Regions from separate parts of the Rhizobium sp. MHM7A genome, predicted to be linked through region 1. Evidence: riboswitches for the same ligand, from Rfam matches in the RefSeq annotation. Region 1 holds a riboswitch; each other region holds the start of a gene.

Region 1 (4,784 bases):
GTCGCTCGGCGATCTCCTCCTCGATGCGGCTGTTGACCCGGGCAAGATCGGCCGTGCGCTCCTCCACCCGCCGCTCGAGTTCGTTGCGCGCTTCGGCCTGCATCTGCATGCGCTCGGCCAGCCGCGCCCGCCGCTGGCGAATGACCGCTACAGCAAGCCCGGCGATGCAAAGGATGAGAAAGACGGCGACAAGCGCGGTGCGCGCCTGGGTGCGGATCGAGCTGGTCTCCATCAGCACATTCACCGTCCAGTCCTCCGCAGGCATGTAATGCGACAGCATCAGATACTCGCTTGCGCCCCGGTCGCTCGCAAGCGTCATCAGATCATGCGCCTCGAAGCGATGACGCGTCACCGGCAGCGCCGTCAGCTCCGCATTGGCATAGCGCCGCGACGTCTCAGTGCGGGCGATACGATCGGCCGTCAGCGGCAGGATCGCGCCATAGAGCCACTCCGGACTGCCGGACATGAAAATGATACCCTCGGGATCGGAGACGAAGATCTTGTATTCGCCGCCGCTCCAGGAGGATTCGATCATGTCGATGTCGACTTTGAAGACGATGACGCCGCGAATATCCGCGCCGACCCTGATCGGCGCCGAAAAATAGTAGCCGCGCTTCAGCGACGTGGTGCCGAGGGCGTAAAACCGCGCCTGCCGCCCTTCGATCGCTTCCTGGAAATAGGGCCGGTAGTTGAAATTCTGACCGATGAAGCTTCCCGGTCCATCATAATTGCTCGCCGCGATAGTCTCCCCGTCCGGCTTCACCACATAGATGTCGGAGGATTTCAGAAGCCCGTTGATCTCCTTGAGATAGAGATTGGCCGCATTACGCAACGCCGTATCGTCGGGCGCGCTGACCAGCTCCTTGATATCGTCGTGATCGGCGATCAGTGCCGGCAGCGCCTCGTAGCGGTTGAGGTGGCCACTGAGTGCCGAGACGGCAAGGCGCAGCGCGGTTCCCGCCTGGGCGGAAGCCTCTTGCATATAGGCGCGCGTCGCAATCGCGCTTCCATAGGTGAAGAAGGCGAAAATGGCGAGCGGCACCAACATGAGCGCCGCGATGGCACGATATCTCGAAGACAGATCCGCTCCTCCCTTCTGCCTTCACTCCCCAGCAAGGCATGCCCGACGCCTCAGTTTAATGAGGCAAGCGAGGATTTCCAAGGGCTCGCCAAAACTTGACACTCGGCAGGGACGGATGTCCTATTGCTGCGCCGCAAGGAGACCCGCTCATGAGCGACGACCAGACGCCCGCCGACAGCAAGCTCACCAACTCCAAGCGCCGCTGGGCGTCCGAGGGCAAGTTCCTGACCGGCCGCATCAGCAGGCCGGACACGGAACGCCTGCCGCCCGGCCAGCACCTCGTCAAGAACTGGCCGGTGCTCGATCTCGGGCAGCAGCCGGTCATTTCCACCGAGAGCTGGCGGCTTGAAGTGCGCGGCCTGGTCGAAACGACGCTCACCCTTGCCTGGGCCGATTTTCAGGCCATCGAGCAGAGCACCAGGGTCAGCGACATCCACTGCGTCACTACTTGGTCGCGCTACGATAACAAATGGAACGGCGTTTCGACGCGTGATCTGCTCGACCGCGCCATGCCGAATCCGGAAGCAGCCTTCGTCATGCTGACAAGTTACGACGGCTATACCACCAATCTGCCGCTTGCCGATTTCGCTGCCGAGGACGCGATCCTGGCGACCTCCTGGGAAGGCCTACCGCTGACACCGGAGCACGGTGGGCCGATGCGCCTCGTCGTGCCGCATCTTTATTTCTGGAAGAGCGCCAAGTGGCTGCGCCGCATCGAACTGCTAGCCGCTGACGAAGCCGGTTTCTGGGAAAAGAACGGCTACCACATGTATGGTGATCCGTGGCGCGAGCAGCGCTATTCCGACGACTGAGCCTTCGGCCGCAGGACGTGGCGAAGCGCAAGCACCGCGAGACCGAACAGAGCGGCCAGCCCCGTCAGTGACGCCATGCTGGCAGGATGAAGCGGCACCCTGCTCCAATTCGGCTTGACGATATTGGCGGTGTTAAAGGCCTCGCCGCTGAACTGGCAGGTGATGAAGGCAAGCCCGCGGCCCGCCATCTCGGCGTCGATGGCCGAGATGATTTCGCCCGCCGCGGCCGCCTCGCGCGGCATCTCACGCATCGCCATCAGCACGGCTTTCGTCGCCGCGAGATAGGCGTGGGCGCATTCGTTGAACGGGCTTTGCTCGTCCGTCACGCTCCCCGGCATCTGTCCCCAGAGGCAGTAGGAATACTGAATTTCCGCGTAGTTCAGGACACGCCGGAACGGTTCGTTCGTATCGGCCGCCCGTGATGCCAGCATGCTGATCTTGCTGCGATAATCCGAAATGACCGCCATTTCGCCGTGGGAAATTGCCGGAATCTCGAGGCCGGCATGGGTGCCGCCAGAGCTGCCCCCATGGGCAAGAGCACTTCCGATAAACATTGGCAACAGGCTTGCGATGAGACTGAGAAAAGCAAACCTGCCGATACGCCGCATCACCGGAGCGCCGGCCGCAGTCCGCTCTTGGCGACAAGATGCCGTTCTGCCAGCACTCCGAAAACAAGGCCGAGCGCTGCCCAAAGGATCGCGTGCATGCCAAGCGTGGTCGCGCGGAACCGCCAGAGCACCGTGGCCGAGAAATTCTCCGGCACCTCGTTGATCGGCGGCAGCAGATAGAGAACCGCGCCGATGAAGACGAGATAGGCGATGCCGGCGATGATCGCGCCGTTCCAGAGACCGAAGCGCTCGCCAAGGCGTCGCGACAGCGCGATCGCCGCAATCAGCGAGGCGAGCGAAACGACGATCATCAGGAAGAACAGTTCGGTCCTGACACCGATCGTATCGGAACTGCCGACCGCCGGCGGGTTGGCCGGATACTTGATGCCGGGAACCAGAACGACCGCCACGAAGGCGGCAAGGGCGATGACGGCCGAGGTGCCGCGGGGCGAAAGCCTGCCGAAGCGGCCGTGCACGAAAGCGAAGGTGAGCGAGAAAAGCCCGCCGACGGCGATGCAGTAGGCCATGACGCCTGTGAAAAGGCCGAGACCGGCCTGCGTGGCACGGCTGACGATTTCAGGCTCGGCAGCTTCGCCCGCCGCCTGAGCGTTAGCCTCCTCGAAGGCGATCGCCGCATCGACCAGCGGCTCGCCGACGGTATGGGCGAAGACAAAAACGAGGATACCAGCAATCAGGCCCGCGAGCATGCCGCGAAGCAGAAGGTTTCCAACCATGTCAGTATTCCCTTAGTGGCAGGGAAAGCCGAGGAGATGGCGGGCATCATGCACGAATTCGTGCACATACATGCCGTTGAACAGCGCCATCGCGCCTTCCTCGGTGCCGACGAAATAAAGAACGATCAGCATCAGCAGACCGCCGAAAATCCCCCAGGGAAGGATATCGCCGGCGGGGATCGGAGTCGGCGCAGCGACGGGCGCGAAAGTGGTGTCAGACATGTATTCCTCCGGAATGACGCGTTCAGTCGAAAGAGTGTTGTGCGGCAGGGTCTGACTTCCAGCGCGATGAGCTTTCGACACGCTGGTCACAGTGGCGCGACCGCGCCGGATTTCCACCGGCTTCCAAACCCGCAACAGCACGTTTATATCTGCACGCCGAAGAAACTGTCAACGAAACTTCACGAAGCGGCAAAGGCCGTCCCCATTCCATCCTCGGAGATCAGAACAACCGTGAATACGCGCCTCACCTGGATCTGCCACGGCGCGACGGCGGCGAACCGCAAGGCCCGGTTTCCGCTCGACGAACCGTTGGAAGAAAAGGCAGTGGAAGAAGCAGCCAGGGTCGCTGCGCTCCCTCACGCGGATCGTATTGTCACCAGCCCCGCCTTGCGCGCCCGCCAGACGGCCGACGCGCTCCTTCTCGAAGGGCGGATAGACCCATCGCTCCGCGACTGCGATCACGGTCGTTGGGCTGGCAGGTCGATCCAGGCGATCGAGTCGGAAGAGCCGGAAAACCTCATGGCCTGGATGACCGAGCCGGAGGCGGCCCCTCATGGCGGCGAGAGCCTTCTTGACCTGCGGAAGCGCGTCGCTGGCTGGATGGAGGCGCAGTCCGAGCAGGGCGGTCACGTCATCGCTGTCAGCCATGCGGCCGTCATCCGGGCGGCCGTCGCGCATGTGCTTCAGGCGCCGCCCTCCTCCTTCTGGCTGACCGACGTCGAACCACTCGCCATCCTTCGCATGACAAGCAATGGAAGCCGCTGGTGTTTGCGCTTCCAGCATTAGAGATTCCTTATTTTCTCCAGCCTTGCACAAGCAAATCGCGTCATCCCTGTTGAACCCGGTTTTGCGGGGACTACTTCCTTGTCCCAAGGAGATGGAAGAATGGCATATGATTGGAGTGGAGAGCGTACGCGGCGCCTGCGGTTGATGCGCGTCGCCACGTTCACGCTTCTGGCCGGTCTCATCCTCAGCGTTCCGCTGTTGATCGTCACCGCCTGAAGCACGAGAAAAGGCGAGCGATGCGTCAGCACGCTCGCCTTCGTTCTTCTGGGCATCTTTTCGGCCTGAACCTGCAGCAAGATTTTTCTCCTGAACGGGACCGGCGAAACAGCGTCGGTGCCGATCCTGGCTGCATTGCAACGCTGCCGACGGCCAACCTCAAACTGCCCCCTCTGATAATTCGCCTTCTAGTTTCAACGAACATTTCAGATTTTTGTGATATCCCGGCGCGGGTGGAGATGGAGAAGGCATAATGCCGGTGTTTTTCCAGAGCAGGGCCGGAAGGCAATGCATGTCGATCGTCGGTTTGGGGATAACCCTCTGG
Region 2 (4,784 bases), on a different contig from region 1:
ATCTCGGTGAACGGCATCCCGTAGACTCGCTCCACGTCGTAGGGCGAGAACAGATACATGTCCTCGTTGTTCTTGGCGAGTTCGAAGGTGATGTCGGGCAAGACGACGCCGAGCGATAGCGTCTTGATGCGGATCTTCTCATCGGCGTTTTCACGCTTGGTGTCGAGGAAGCGCATGATATCGGGATGATGGGCGTTCAGATAAACCGCGCCCGCTCCCTGCCGCGCGCCGAGCTGATTGGCATAGGAGAAGCTGTCTTCCAAGAGCTTCATGATCGGGATGATGCCGGAGGACTGGTTCTCGATCTGCTTGATGGGCGCGCCTGCCTCGCGGATATTCGTCAGAGACAAGGCCACGCCGCCGCCGCGCTTTGAGAGCTGCAGCGCCGAATTGATCGACCGGCCGATCGATTCCATATTGTCCTCGACGCGCAGCAGGAAACAGGAAACGAGTTCGCCACGCTGTTTCTTGCCGGCATTGAGAAAGGTGGGCGTTGCCGGCTGGAAGCGCCCGGAAATGATCTCGTCGACCATGTCGCGGGCAAGAGCCTCGTCGCCTCGCGCCAGGGTCAGCGCCACCATGCAGATGCGGTCCTCATAGCGCTCAAGATAGCGCTTTCCATCGAAGGTCTTCAGCGTGTAGCTGGTGTAATATTTGAAAGCACCGAGGAAGGTGGGGAAGCGGAATTTCCTGGCATAGGCCTGATCGAACAGGTCGCGCACGAAATCGAAGGAATACTGGTCGAGCACCTCCTGCTCGTAATAACCCTCGGTCACGAGGTAATCGAGCTTCTCCCTGAGGTTATGGAAGAACACCGTGTTCTGGTTCACATGCTGCAGAAAGTACTGCTTGGCCGCCATGCGGTCCTTGTCGAGCTGGATCATTCCCTCATCGTCATAGAGGTTCAGCATCGCGTTCAGTGCATGATAGTCGAGCGTTTCGGCCGCCTTCAGCGGTTTTGCGCCCGCATCCCGCGTCAGATTTGTTCCCGTGTCCAAAATCGTCCCATCCCGTCTTTGACATTGGCGACATCCTCGGCTGTTCCCAGGAGCTCGAACCGGTAGAGGTACGGCACCTGGCACTTCTTCGAGATGACGTCGCCGGCGAGCCCGTAGGTCTCGCCGAAATTGCTGTTGCCCGCAGCAATCACGCCGCGGATGTTGGAGCGGTTTTCCGCGTCGTTGAGGAAGCGGATCACCTCCTTGGGCACGGCCCCTCTACCGCCATCCCCGCAATAGGTGGGCAAAATCAGCACATAAGGCTCGCGAATGTGGATGTGTTGAGCGCCGACGGGAATGCGCGCCGCGCGCAGCCCCAATTTCTCGACGAAACGATGGGTGTTCCCAGATCGGCTGGAATAATAAACGATCAGCCCCATCGTTTTTCTCAGCTCAGGAGAGCGCGCTGATCATATCCGGGCGGAACCCCGCCCAATGCTGGCTGCCGGCAACCACGACCGGAACCTGCATGTAGCCCATGCCGCGCACACGATCGAGCGCTTCGGCATCCTCGGAAATATCGACGATCTCATAATCCACGCCCAGACGGTCGAGGGCGCGGTAGGTGGCGGTGCATTGGACGCAAGCCGGCTTGCTGTAAACGGTAATGCTCATCATGTTCCTCGTAATGTCAATGAAGTCAGGACGCGGGTGTGGGATCGGGCGCCGTGCGGCGTCCGGGTAACGCTCGATAATGATCTGACAAACTTGGCGCTTCAGACGCCTGATAGCATCCTTCGCAGGATACGCGCGGGCGGCTGCCTTGATGTTCTCGACATGACTTCAAACCCCGAAGTGCTGATGCGGACGTTCGGAGTAGCGTAACAGGCGCGGATGTTCCGCCGTCAAGCACGCGACCTTCCGGACACCCCGCCCGTGGACGTTTCGTTCAAGGCAGGTCTCCTGACTTGCGGGTCGAAGCACCCTGCCCCAGCCTTCCCAAGGCATCATGCCTCAGTGACCTGAAATCGGACAGTTGCTCGCCGCTTACAGTTGCGGGGGCAGCTCCGGCCTTGTCCCGTCCTCATGGCGAGACGCACCGTATTCCCGTCTTAGCCCCGATCCTCACGAATCGAAGGAACCTTGAACACTAGATATAGTACGCGAATCCAAAATCGCGTCAACAGATGGTTGGGGCATTGCGTTACGGCATGTTTGAAATCACTGCGTTCCTGTGATAAACATGGCTAACGAAAGCTCAAGGAAAAGACGCTGTGGAGAAGGCTCTGATAGAACCGGTCTGCGACCGAGTCTGAGGCCGCTAACAAACCATTGCAACACCCGCGACGTGATCCTCGGCCTTGTGCCGAGGATCTGCCCCGATCAATTAAGTGTCTAAACATAAAGGTTTTTCTGCCGGTAAATTGCAGTGGTCAGATGCTCGGCACAAGGCCGAGCATGACAAAGGAGACCTTGTCAGCAAACTGAGAGCCGGCCCTACCGACGACCGGCTCCGCGATTTCGATTCTCGGTCAGGCCCGAATCCACGGTCTTCACATCTTTACGCGAAGCAGCCTGAGCGCGTTAATCGTCACCAGCACGGTGGCGCCGGTATCGGCGAGGATCGCCGGCCAGAGCCCGGTGATTCCTATGATCGTCGTCACCAGGAAGACTGCCTTCAGGCCGAGCGCGATGGTGATATTCTGCAGGATATTGCGCATCGTCCGCTTGGAAAGCGCGATCATCCGCGCCACATCACCGACGCGTCCATGCAGTACGGCGGCATCGGCGGTTTCCAGCGCCACATCGGTGCCGCCGCCCATGGCGATGCCGATATCGGCGGCGGCGAGCGCCGGCGCGTCGTTGATGCCGTCGCCGACCTTGACGACGGTGAAACCCTCGCGCTTCAGTTCGCCAACGACGCGCTGCTTGTCCTCGGGCATCATCTCGCCGCACCAGTCGATCCCGAGCATGCCGGCAACGGCCGCCGCCGTCCGTTTGTTGTCCCCGGTCAGCATCATCGCCTTGACGCCGGCCGATTTGAGCGCCGAGAGCCCGGTCACCGCATCCTCGCGCGGCTCGTCGCGCATGGCGATCAAGCCGGCCGCAGCACCATTGACGAGCAGCACCGACACGCTCTTGCCCTCATCGTTTAGAGCGGTGACGCGCGCCTGCTGTTCCCCGTCCAACGCGCCGCGCTCGCGAGCGGCCGGAGGCGACAGCAGATCCAGCGTCTCGCCGCCGACCTTGCCTCGGACGCCCTTGCCCGCCAGTGCTTCCAGTTCGAAGGCCGGCGGCACGGGAACACCATCGGCCTTGGCGCGATTGAGGATGGCGAGCGCCAACGGATGGCTGGACCCCTGCTCCAGCACGGCCGCGCGCGATAAGAGCTGCGCTCTGCTCAATCCGAAGGAGACGATGTCGGTGACCTGCGGCCGGCCTTCGGTCAGCGTGCCTGTCTTGTCGAAGGCGACCATCGTCACCTTGCCGAGCGTTTCCAGCACGGCGCCGCCCTTCATCAAGAGCCCGCGCCGCGCACCAGCCGACAGCGAAGCGGCGATCGCCGCCGGCGTCGAGATGACGAGGGCGCAGGGGCAGCCGATCAAAAGGATGGCAAGGCCCTTGTAGACCCAGTCGCTCCACGAGCCGCCGAAAAACAGCGGCGGAACGACCGTGGCCAGTGCGGCGACCACCAGCACGCCGGGGGTATAATAGCGAGAGAACCGGTCGATGAAGCGCTCCGTCGGCGCCTTCGATTCCTGCGCCTCCTCCACCAGCTTGACGACACGAGCGATGGTATTGTCAGCGGCCGCTGCCGTGACGCGAACCCTGAGCACGGCATCGCCGTTGACCGTACCGGCATAGACGACGGCATCGACGCCCTTGCGCACCGGCGTGCTTTCGCCGGTCACCGGAGCCTCGTCGATCGCACTCTCGCCTGAAACGATGATGCCGTCTGCCGAGATGCGGTCGCCTGGGCGAACCATAATGATCGCGTCAACAGCGAGGCTTTCTGCCGGCACCTCGCGTATCTGCCCATTATCTTCGAGCAGCGCGGTTTTCGGCACCAGGGTCGCTAGAGACTGGATGCTTTCACGCGCCTTGCCCGCGGCTACGCCTTCGAGCAACTCGCCGACGAGGAACAGGAAGACGACGGTTGCCGCTTCCTCTCCCGCATTGATGATGACGGCGCCGACGGCGGCGATCGTCATCAGCATCTCGATCGAGAAAGGCGTGCCGGATAGCGCCGCCATGACCGCGCGCCGGGCGATCGGCACCAGACCGACCAGCATGGCGACGATAAAGGCATAGGGCGCGACGGCCGGCACGACATGGCCGATAGCATAAGCGGCAACGAGCGCTGCACCCGAAAGAATGGTCAACCGCCCTTTCCTGCTCTGCCACCAGGTGCCGGTCATCGGCGCGTAGCCGTGCCCATGCAGGCCTTTGATTTCCTTTTCGCCATGGGCGCGGTTGTAACCATGGCCTTCATGACCGTGATCATGATTGGCGTGGTCGTGGTCTGCGTGATCGCCGTGATCATGATGATGCAAGCCGCGTTCAGGTACAGGGGCTGCGCTTCCGGCAAAAGGCGAGACGGAATAACCAAGCCCCGTCACTTTCTTCTCGATCGCCTTGAGGTCACTGCCGTCATGCCGGACGGTCATCGTGCCCGCCATCACCGACACTGAAACATCGGCGACGCCCGCCACCCGTCTGACCGCCGCATCGATCTTGGTCGCGCAGGCGGCGCAATCCATGCCGCCGACCCGGTACCGTGTCTCGCTCGACTCCGCCATGATCCGCTTCCTTGCCAAATAGAAGCATCCCTCCTACATCCTCTAG
Region 3 (4,784 bases), on a different contig from region 1:
GCCGCCCCAAGCGTCGAAGAACAGGCGATGCGCACCGACACCTTCATCGCGCTCGGTAGCGGTGAAGAGGCCGATCCGCGTTACGGCCTGCCGAGGGCTGAAATGTTTTCGCCGGTCAGCACCATCTGCGTTCGCAGCTGCGACGGCGGCTTCTTCCCGATCAGCTCGAACACCACCTCGGTCGATTTCGGCCGGGATGCCCAGACCTGCGCCAAAATGTGCCCTGGCATCGAGACAGAACTCTTCTATCGCGACGTGACCAGTACCGAGGCCTCGAACATGATCTCGGTCGCGACGGGCGCTCCCTACAGCGCCATGAAGAACGCCTTCGCCTACAAGAACCGCGCGCCTGGCGAGAAAAATTCCTGCGCCTGCAATCTCACCGCCTATTACGAGGAGATGCGTGGCAAGCAGGCCCTAAGCGAGCCGCCGCAGCAGGGTTCGATCACAACGATCCGCACCACCCCCCCGGCGAAGGACACTGCAGCAGCAGCGGCCCCGCAGCAACCATCCGTTCCCGAGCGTCCCTACGACCCCACGCGGAACAAGATCCGTCAGGTCGGCCCGCAATTCCTTGCAGGCGACCAGGGCTCGATCGATCTTGCCAATCCGGCAACGCCGGGCCCACAACCGCAACAGCAGTAACTGCTAGGGGTCGTTGCGTCCCCATCCGTCGTGGAAAACCAGTTCCTCGAGCGGCAGCCGCTGCCGCCAGCCTTTGATCGAGAGTTCCGGTTCCTCATATAGCCGGTCGACAAAGCCGGCGCAGAGCCAGGCGACCACTTCGATATGCTCGGGGATGCCGAGAATGGTTTTCAGGTCACCTTCACGGAAGATGCTGACCCAGCCGATGCCGACCCCCTCGGCGCGGGCGGCAAGCCAGAGATTCTGAATGGCGCAAACGGTCGAATAGGAATCCATCCGCCGATTGTGCGTCCGTCCCAGCACCACGCCGCCGCCGCGAGTGGGGTCGCAGGTCACGCATATACCGAGCGGCGCCTCCACGATGCCTTCGAGCTTGAGGGATCGATAGGCCTGCCGCCGCTCACCTTCAAACATCGACGCTGCCTCATCGTTGGCCACAGCAAAGGCGTCGCGCACGCGCGAGCGGACGGCTGCACTTTTGACCAGAATGAAATTCCATGGCTGCATGAAGCCGACCGAAGGTGCATGATGCGCGGCTGTCAGAAGCCGCGCCACGAGGTCGTCGGGCAAGGGATCGGGCAGGAACTGGCTGCGCACGTCACGTCGCGTCATGATCGCGTGATACACCGCCTCGCGCTCGGCCGGCGAAAAACCGGATGCCGCCGAAAGGGCATCCACATCAAAGGGTCGCATCGTCATATCCCCAACAACGCAACCGCCCGCCGTCCGCGCGGGTTGGGTCTATCTCGCCAGGCCGGTCTTCTGACTTGGCTTCATCCATCTGCCGCAGCCTTCCCGGCAAAAGCCAGTGGCACGATGAAGCGGCAGACGTCGGCCTTACAGCGTTGGGCACGTTCCGGCATTGCACCGGATTCCCGATTCTCCCGCCCAAAGGGCGAGCACCTGACGGCGCATCTATTTCAGGAAACCGGCGCGGCGGCAAGTGCGGGCAGACTGACCCTGAACCACGACCGCAGACGGCTGATCAGGGGCAGACAGCTCCGCATCGGCGATCTTTTGGTTGCGGGAGGAACAGCCTCTGTGTGCCTACCCATCCTCCTCTACTTTATGATTTCTTCATACATCAAATCCACACTGCCTTTGCGCGTTTTGGGTCGCAAATCAGACATGGGCATGAGCGCTCGTGATGTGACCGTCAGCGTCGATGCCGTGCAGATATGCCGGTCGCAAAGATGGTCGACCGAGCCGCAATTCCAGGCTCCGCGGATGTTCCAATTCTTGAAAACCATGCCCCTGACAGCCAAGCTGGCTGTGATCATCGTCGCCGTCAATGTATGCTGCATTTCCGCTTTCGCCACCTATACGTGGATGTATGAAACCCGGGCGCTGATCGATAGCGCCAAGGCGAACTGGTCCAAGGATGCGGAACAGTTTGCCTCTCTGGCCGCCGGCGGCGTGAAATGGGGCAAGGCGAACGCCGTTCGCGAAGCCTATTCGCTGTACCGTGACGACCCCTCGCTCGATCTCGTTCAATTTGCCGCATTCAACGCGGAGCCTGCTGCCGTCGACACCTGGACGCGCGACGGCATTTCCGGTTTGCCGACGCCGGCCGACCTGGCGACGCGCCTCAGCGCCAAACCTGACAAAACGACAGTCGATGACAACGGAATGTCCGCCGGTCTGGTCACGATTATTGCGCCGCTGCCGCTGGACAAGTCTGGCAAGACAACCGGCTACGTCGTTACGAACTGGTCTGTCGAAAAGATAGCTTCCGAAGTCCGCCAGAAGGTTCTCGTTTCGCTGCTCACCCAATCCGTCATCACTGCCTTCGCAGTCATCGCTCTCCTTCTCGCAATGCGCAGCCTGGTGGGCCGGCCCCTCAGGATCCTCAGCAAACGAATTGGCGCGTTGCAGAATGGCGACCTCGCCTCCCCCGTCGCCTACAGGGAAAATGGCGACGAAATCGGCTTTCTCGCGCGTGCGCTGGAAGTCTTCCGTCACGAGGCGATCGCAAAGGTCGAAAGAGAGCAGGCCGCTGCCGAGCAGAGCGCCTCGTTCGATGCCGAACGGGCGCGCAATGCATTGTTGACGGAAGAAGCCGGCAACAGGCAACGGCTAGTGATGACCACTCTTGCGAACGCATTGGAAAAGCTGGCCGCCGGCGACTTCTCGGTTCAGCTTGCCGATCTAGGCCCTGAATTCGACAAGTTGCGCCAGGATTTCAACAACATGGTCCAGGCCGTCGCGGCCGCGCTGACAGAGATAAAGATCGCTTCCGTTGCGGTTGAGGGCGGTTCAAGTGAACTGGCCTCCTCCGCAGATCAGCTTGCCAAGCGGACCGAACAGCAGGCGGCAGCACTGGAACAGACGGCTGCGGCACTGGATGAAGTGACCACGACCGTCAAGACCTCGTCGCAGCGGGCCGAAAATGCTGGACAATTGGTCGAGGAAACCAAGCGAAGTGCTCACGTCTCGGCGACGGTCGTGCGCGACGCGATCGGAGCGATGGACCGGATCCAGACCTCCTCCAGCCAGATCGGGCGCATCATCGGCGTCATCGACGAAATCGCATTCCAGACGAACCTGCTGGCGCTGAATGCCGGCGTCGAGGCCGCGCGCGCCGGCGAGGCCGGCAAGGGTTTTGCGGTTGTCGCACAGGAGGTTCGTGAACTCGCCCAGCGCTCGGCAAACGCGGCAAAGGAAATCAAGAACCTGATCAACGTTTCCGGCCAGGAGGTTGCCGCCGGCGTCGGGCTGGTGAACGAGACCGGTGATGCTCTCCTGAAGATCGAGGAGCAGATCAATCGCATCAGCGACAGCATCGCTACCCTCGTTCAGTCCTATCGCGAGCAGGCGACCGGTCTGCAGGAAATCAACGGCGCGATCAACCAGATGGATCACGCGACGCAGCAGAACGCGGCGATGGTCGAAGAAACGAACGCGGCCTGCCAGGAGCTGCTGTTGCAGGGACGCCAGCTGCAGGATTCGGCCGGCCGGTTCGTTGTCGGCTCGACCGTGGCGGGCGAGCCAAGGCCCGTCCAGCCGAGCGCCCGCCAAAATCGTGCAGAACCCAAAGCCATCATGCCACGACATGCCGGAAATGCAGCCATTGCCGCTTCTCCCAGTGCCTGGGAGGAGTTCTGATGTCGTCCTCGCCCGATAAGCCCCATTTCTCAGCAACTGATCACAGGAAGGGAACAGTTATGAAGAGAGTTGTGACCACATTGCTTTTCGCCTCAGCCGCATTCGTCGCACCCATCGGCGTATCGATGGCCGAGGATGCCAAGCTTGCCCCGATTGCCGATTACGTTAAGAGCGAGGTGAACCCCTGGCTGAACGATCCCACCGTCATTGAGGCAATTAAGGCGCAGGATACTGCGAACGCCAATCTGAGCGAAGCCGACATCGACGCCCTCGACAAGAAATGGCGCGCCGAGGTCGATGGCTCCGACCACTCGATGATCGATGGCGTGCTCGGCAACGCGCTGTCGAAATTCCTTCAGGCGAAAAAGGAAGCCTCGGGCGGCAAGATTACCGAGATCTTCGTCATGGACGCAAAGGGGCTGAATGTCGGCCAAAGCGACGTCACCTCCGATTACTGGCAGGGGGACGAGGCGAAATTCCAGAAGTCCTTCGGCGCCGGCAAGGATGCCATCTTCGTTGATGAGATCGAAAAAGACGAATCGACCCAGACACTGCAGTCGCAGGCGAGCATCACTATCTCAGACGAATCGGGAACCCCGATCGGCGCCGTCACCATAGGCGTGAACGTCGACGCCCTCTAATTTCGTTATACAACGTATCGCCTCGAACGGAATGCTTCTGGGCGATACGCCTTTAGCCTCTCGGAGGCGGAAGATGCCATGCGAACGCCGGATTTCCGACCGCAAATTTTGCGTGACAATCGACGACCTCGACGCTACATACGCCTGATGTCGACGACTTCAATCTACGCCTCGCGATTTTATTCGTACCGCTGCTCACAGCGGATGCGGGTCCGTGCGTAACTGAATTCGACGCGACGACAACCCGAACAGCCGCTAGTCTACCTGGCGGCTTTTTTATTCCGCACGGTATGACCAAACAGGAGCCATACTGTGTCTGATACCATCGATGATCTGCGTATCCTCGAGATCACTCCGCTGACCAAACCCGCTGATATAATCGCGGAAATTCCC
Region 4 (4,784 bases), on a different contig from region 1:
GCCCTGCATGAGGAGGATGCCAACGCCGGCGCAGAAGACGCCGAGCAGCAGTGCCGGGATGTAATCGGCCGGCACGACCGAGCCGAAGCTGCCGATATCGATGGTGAAATCCCCCTCGGCAAGCAATCGCGCGACTAGGGTGGACACGAGGGCGGAGACGACGACCGGTGTCAGTGAGACGATCGCATAGGTGCCGATGATCAGCTCAAAGGCATAGAAGGCGCCGGTCAGCGGCGCGTTGAACGCGGCAGCGATAGCGCCGGCCGCGCCGCAGCCGACGAGGATGCGTAGGTCCGAGCGGCGGAGCTGCAGCTTCAGGCCGAATTTGGAGGCGATGCCTGCGGCGAGCTGGGTATAACCCGCCTCCAGGCCGACGGAGGCGCCGAAGCCATTCGAGATCAGATTCTGCACGGCCACGATGATGCTGTCGGTGAGTGACAGGCGGCCGCCATGCAGCGCATTGGCCTCGATCGGGTCGACCATCGGCTTCTTGCGCCGTTTCGCCAGTACAAAGAGCAAGAGGCCGAGCAAGAGGCCGCCTATCACAGGAGCTGTGAGCAGCAGCAGCTTGTCGTCGATCAGCGAGGAGCTCAGCCTCTCATCGTCCGATATGCCCGAAGATCAGCTGGTGCAGCTCGTTGGAAACCAGGCTCATCCCTGTGACGGCAAGCCCAGAGGCGATGCCGACGACAGCGCCCGCCAGCGACAGGCCGACATCGCTGCGGCGGGTCAGCGCGCGCAGCCGCCCGGGGTCGAAGAAAACACGCAGCGCCCGCAGGCGGCGCCGATCCAATTTCATAAGCATGGCCAGACAACTAGGCGGGAGAGACCCGGTCAAGGGCGACAACGCAGTCCGCTTGCGATGGAATTGCGGCGAAAAGCCGGCGGGCCGATCAAATATTCACGACGTAAGTCTCTGATTAAAGACGACATTTTCGGTAAAGTCAGTCGCATTGGCTTTGGACATTCACGTGATTCAGCCCCGGGGTGGCGGCGAAGGTCGGTTGACTTCATCTCCCGGCTTGCCTAACCATCCTGACATAACGGATGGTTCCGGATCCGCGTTACGCTTTCCGGATGAAAAGGGAATGTGACGGGGCGGACCCAAACCGGGCGCCTTCATCACAGCCGACCCCGCGACTGTAGAGCGGTCAGGGTCTTCCATCCGGCATCGAGACTTTCCGTTGGCAGCCTGCAAGGGTGGGGGCGGGCGGAACGGACGAGATGCCGGAAAAGCCACTGGATATGCATGGTGATCAACCGGGGTCGGACGCCTCTATATCTACGAATCGTCCACCTTTTCATCGATGCAGCCGGGAAGGCGAGGCAGATCCGCCGGTACAATCAGGGGCGACCGGAAACGGTCGTCCCGATCGTGCCGATACCCGCGAGCCAGGAGACCTGCCATCGGTGCCGGGCATAATGCCCAATTTGGGCGCATTGCTCGCTGCCAGCACGGAGGTTGTTTTGGCTGAACGATCGAATTCGGCGCTGCCTTCGGCGGCGCGTACGGGTTTCCCCTTCTCCCCAGTGGGGAGAAGGTGGCCCGACGGGTCGGATGAGGGGGCCACGCAGCACCTCCGTCCTTTTGCTCTTCGCTTGCGCTCGGCGCATTCACGGCTTCGCCGCTCACCCCCTCAACCGCCTGCCGACACCTTCTCCCCGCTGGGGAGAAGAGGGATGTGGAGCCGCCCCACCTTCTCTCGCAGGAGCGTCCGAGCATGACCGCCACCCTCATCCTCGGCGGCGCCCGCTCCGGCAAATCCCGATTTGCCGAAAATCTCGTCATTTCCACCGGCCTCGAGCGCCATTATATCGCGACCGGCCGTGCCTGGGACGACGAGATGCAGGCGCGTATCGACCAGCATAAGGACGATCGCGGCCCCTCTTGGATCACGCATGAGGAGCCGCTGGCGCTTGCCGAGCGACTTGCGGCTATCGATGGCGAGGGTAGGGCGATCCTGGTCGATTGCCTGACGCTCTGGCTTACCAATCTGATGATGGACGGGCGTGATATTGCGGTTCAGGCTGCTGCGCTTGCCGCCTGGTTGCCGCAGGCGAAGGCGCAGCTCGTTATCGTTTCCAATGAAGTCGGCCTCGGCATCGTGCCCGAGAATCGCATGGCGCGGGATTTTCGCGACCATGCCGGCCGGCTGCACCAAATGATCGCGGCGAAGGCCGTCGAAGTTTATTTCATCGCGGCTGGTCTGCCGCTGAAAATGAAGGGTTAAGTGTATGAACCAGCAGAAAATCCCCGCAACCGTCATCACCGGCTTCCTCGGCGCCGGCAAGACGACGATGATCCGCAACCTGCTCACCAATGCCGGCGGCAAAAAGATTGCGCTCATCATCAACGAGTTCGGCGATCTCGGCGTTGATGGGGAGGTGCTGAAGGGCTGCGGCGCAGAGAATTGCACCGAGGACGACATTATCGAACTCACCAATGGCTGTATCTGCTGCACCGTCGCCGACGATTTCATTCCGACTATGACGAAGCTCCTGGAACGCGAACAGAGGCCCGACCATATCGTCATCGAAACCTCCGGCCTCGCCCTGCCGCAGCCGCTGGTCGCCGCTTTCAACTGGCCCGATATCCGTACGCAAGTGACCGTCGACGGCGTCATCACCGTTGTCGACAGCGCGGCCGTTGCCGCCGGTCGTTTCGCCGACGATCACGATGCGGTCGAGGCGGCGCGCAACGACGACGACTCGCTCGATCATGAGAGCCCGATCGAGGAGCTGTTCGAAGACCAGCTCACATGCGCCGATCTCATCGTCCTCAACAAGACCGACCTGATCGATGAAGATGGCCTCGGCCGCGTGAAGAGCGAAGTCGCCTCCCGCATTGCCCGCAGGCCGGTCATGATCGAGGCCAGGAATGGCGAGGTGCCGGCAGGCGTGTTGCTCGGTCTCGGCATCGGCACGGAAGACGATATCGCCAACCGCAAGTCCCATCACGAGCTGGAGCACGAGGAGGGAGCGCCGCATGATCACGACGAGTTCGACAGCTTCGTTGTCGAACTCGGCGCTGTTTCCGATCCGCAAGGCTTTGTCGAGAAGCTGAAAGGGATCATCGCCGAGCACGACGTGCTGCGCCTCAAGGGCTTCATCGACGTCTCGGGCAAGCCCATGCGCCTGCAGCTGCAGGCCGTCGGCAGCCGCATCGACCAGTATTTCGACCGCGCCTGGGCACCGGGCGAGGCGCGCCGTACGCGCCTTGTCGTCATCGGCTTGCACGAGATAAATCAGGACGCGGTGCGCAAGGCCATCGAAGCGCTCGTTCAGGGATAACAGATGCATCTGCTTCTGGCCCAGCAGGGAACGATCAGCGACGGCGAGGAGGCAATCGACCTCGGACAGTCGCCGGGCGATATCCTGTTCCTTTCGGCTGCCGACACCGAACTTGCCGCGATCGCGGCCGCCTATCGCGGGTGTGAGGGGATGCCTCATTCGCTGAGGCTCGCGAATCTGATGAGCCTCAAGCATCCGATGTCGATCGATACCTATGTCGAACGAACGGCCCGGCACGCCAAGCTGATTGTGGTGCGTGCGCTCGGCGGCGCCAGCTATTTCGATTATGCGCTGGAGGCGCTGCACTCCGTTGCCGCTCGCAACGGTGCACTGATTGCGGCATTGCCTGGGGATGCGAAGCCGGACGCCGGGCTGGCGCCGTTTTCGAATGTAGCGCTTGAGGATCTCAATGGGCTCTGGGCCTATCTGATCGAGGGCGGCGATACCAATACGCGGAGCTTCCTTGCTTATGCCTCGGCGATGCTGTCGGGCGCGGAGAAGCCGGCGCCGGCAGTGCCCTTGATGAAGGCGGGGATCTGGTGGCCGGAGCGAGGGGCGATTGGTGTCGAGGAGTGGCGGCGGGTGACAGCACCGTCATCGACAGAGGGGGGTACCCCAAGCTCAACAGAAGAGGTGGAATTCGAACCCACGCCCCCCATCGTCGCCATCAGCTTCTACCGTGCCCTCGTCCAGAGCGGCGAGACCGAGCCGGTCGAGGCGCTGGTCGAGGCCCTGGCCGCACTTGGCCTGCGGCCGCTGCCGGTCTTTGCCTATAGCCTGAAGGATCCCGTTTCGACAGGCATTCTCGAGAGCGTGTTTTCGGCGTTGAAACCCGATGTCGTCATCAACACAACGGGCTTTGCGGTCTCTGCACCGGGCGCGGACCGGCAACCGACGGTGCTGGAGGCGAATGACGCCATCGTGCTGCAGGCGGTCCTGTCGGCCTCGTCGAAGGAAGCCTGGGAGGCTTCGTCTCAGGGCCTGTCGGCGCGCGATCTCGGCATGAATGTGGCGCTGCCTGAAGTCGACGGGCGCGTGTTGGCGCGGGCAATCTCCTTCAAGACGGCGGCCCGCTACGATGCGGCGGTCGAGACCACTATCGTTGCAAACGTGCCCGATGCGGGCCGGGTGCGCTATACGGCGGGACTCGCCGCCAACTGGATGCGGCTGCGTCGCACGCGGGCCCATAGCCGGCGCATCGCCCTCGTAATGGCGAACTATCCGAACCGCGACGGCCGGCTCGGCAACGGCGTCGGCCTTGACACGCCAGCCGGCAGCATTGAGGTGTTGCGCGCGATGGCGGCGGCGGGCTATCCGGTCGCCGATGCCCCGGCCGACGGCGACGCGCTGATCCGGCATCTGATGGAGGGGCCGACCAATTCCGGGCACGACGGCAGGGTTATCCGCGAGACGCTTTCGCAGAGTCACTACAAAGGTTTCCTGGGATCTCTTCCCAAAAAGATTCAGGATGAGGTGGCGGATCGCTGGGGCGA

What was found. A riboswitch is a leader RNA that binds a small molecule or an ion and turns the genes downstream of it on or off. The one in region 1 is predicted to bind cobalamin.
Region 2: another riboswitch for cobalamin. It lies ahead of nrdH (glutaredoxin-like protein NrdH); the one in region 1 lies ahead of FFR93_RS22170 (CbtB-domain containing protein).
Region 3: another riboswitch for cobalamin. It lies ahead of bluB (5,6-dimethylbenzimidazole synthase); the one in region 1 lies ahead of FFR93_RS22170 (CbtB-domain containing protein).
Region 4: another riboswitch for cobalamin. It lies ahead of cobU (bifunctional adenosylcobinamide kinase/adenosylcobinamide-phosphate guanylyltransferase); the one in region 1 lies ahead of FFR93_RS22170 (CbtB-domain containing protein).

The regions. Positions count from the first base shown of each region.
Region 1 is NZ_VCHT01000007.1:39,594-44,377, forward strand. Features, by position in the region: partial or broken gene FFR93_RS22150 (sensor histidine kinase) at 1-1,121, opposite strand, end outside; gene FFR93_RS22155 (sulfite oxidase-like oxidoreductase) at 1,231-1,893, shown strand; gene FFR93_RS22160 (hypothetical protein) at 1,878-2,447, opposite strand; gene FFR93_RS22165 (CbtA family protein) at 2,501-3,235, opposite strand; gene FFR93_RS22170 (CbtB-domain containing protein) at 3,248-3,457, opposite strand; cobalamin riboswitch at 3,483-3,633, opposite strand; gene FFR93_RS22175 (histidine phosphatase family protein) at 3,689-4,243, shown strand; gene FFR93_RS40980 (hypothetical protein) at 4,480-4,713, shown strand; gene FFR93_RS22180 (bifunctional diguanylate cyclase/phosphodiesterase) at 4,713-4,784, shown strand, end outside.
Region 2 is NZ_VCHT01000034.1:8,809-13,592, reverse strand. Features, by position in the region: gene nrdE (class 1b ribonucleoside-diphosphate reductase subunit alpha) at 1-998, opposite strand, end outside; gene nrdI (class Ib ribonucleoside-diphosphate reductase assembly flavoprotein NrdI) at 977-1,378, opposite strand; gene nrdH (glutaredoxin-like protein NrdH) at 1,392-1,613, opposite strand; cobalamin riboswitch at 1,874-2,099, opposite strand; gene FFR93_RS39445 (heavy metal translocating P-type ATPase) at 2,492-4,738, opposite strand.
Region 3 is NZ_VCHT01000009.1:229,360-234,143, forward strand. Features, by position in the region: gene FFR93_RS26370 (DUF2865 domain-containing protein) at 1-645, shown strand, start outside; gene bluB (5,6-dimethylbenzimidazole synthase) at 649-1,338, opposite strand; cobalamin riboswitch at 1,380-1,567, opposite strand; gene FFR93_RS26380 (HAMP domain-containing methyl-accepting chemotaxis protein) at 1,873-3,750, shown strand; gene FFR93_RS26385 (hypothetical protein) at 3,810-4,391, shown strand; gene FFR93_RS26390 (3-deoxy-7-phosphoheptulonate synthase) at 4,704-4,784, shown strand, end outside.
Region 4 is NZ_VCHT01000002.1:857,293-862,076, forward strand. Features, by position in the region: partial or broken gene FFR93_RS12500 (chloride channel protein) at 1-805, opposite strand, end outside; cobalamin riboswitch at 1,032-1,424, shown strand; gene cobU (bifunctional adenosylcobinamide kinase/adenosylcobinamide-phosphate guanylyltransferase) at 1,722-2,231, shown strand; gene cobW (cobalamin biosynthesis protein CobW) at 2,236-3,291, shown strand; gene cobN (cobaltochelatase subunit CobN) at 3,295-4,784, shown strand, end outside.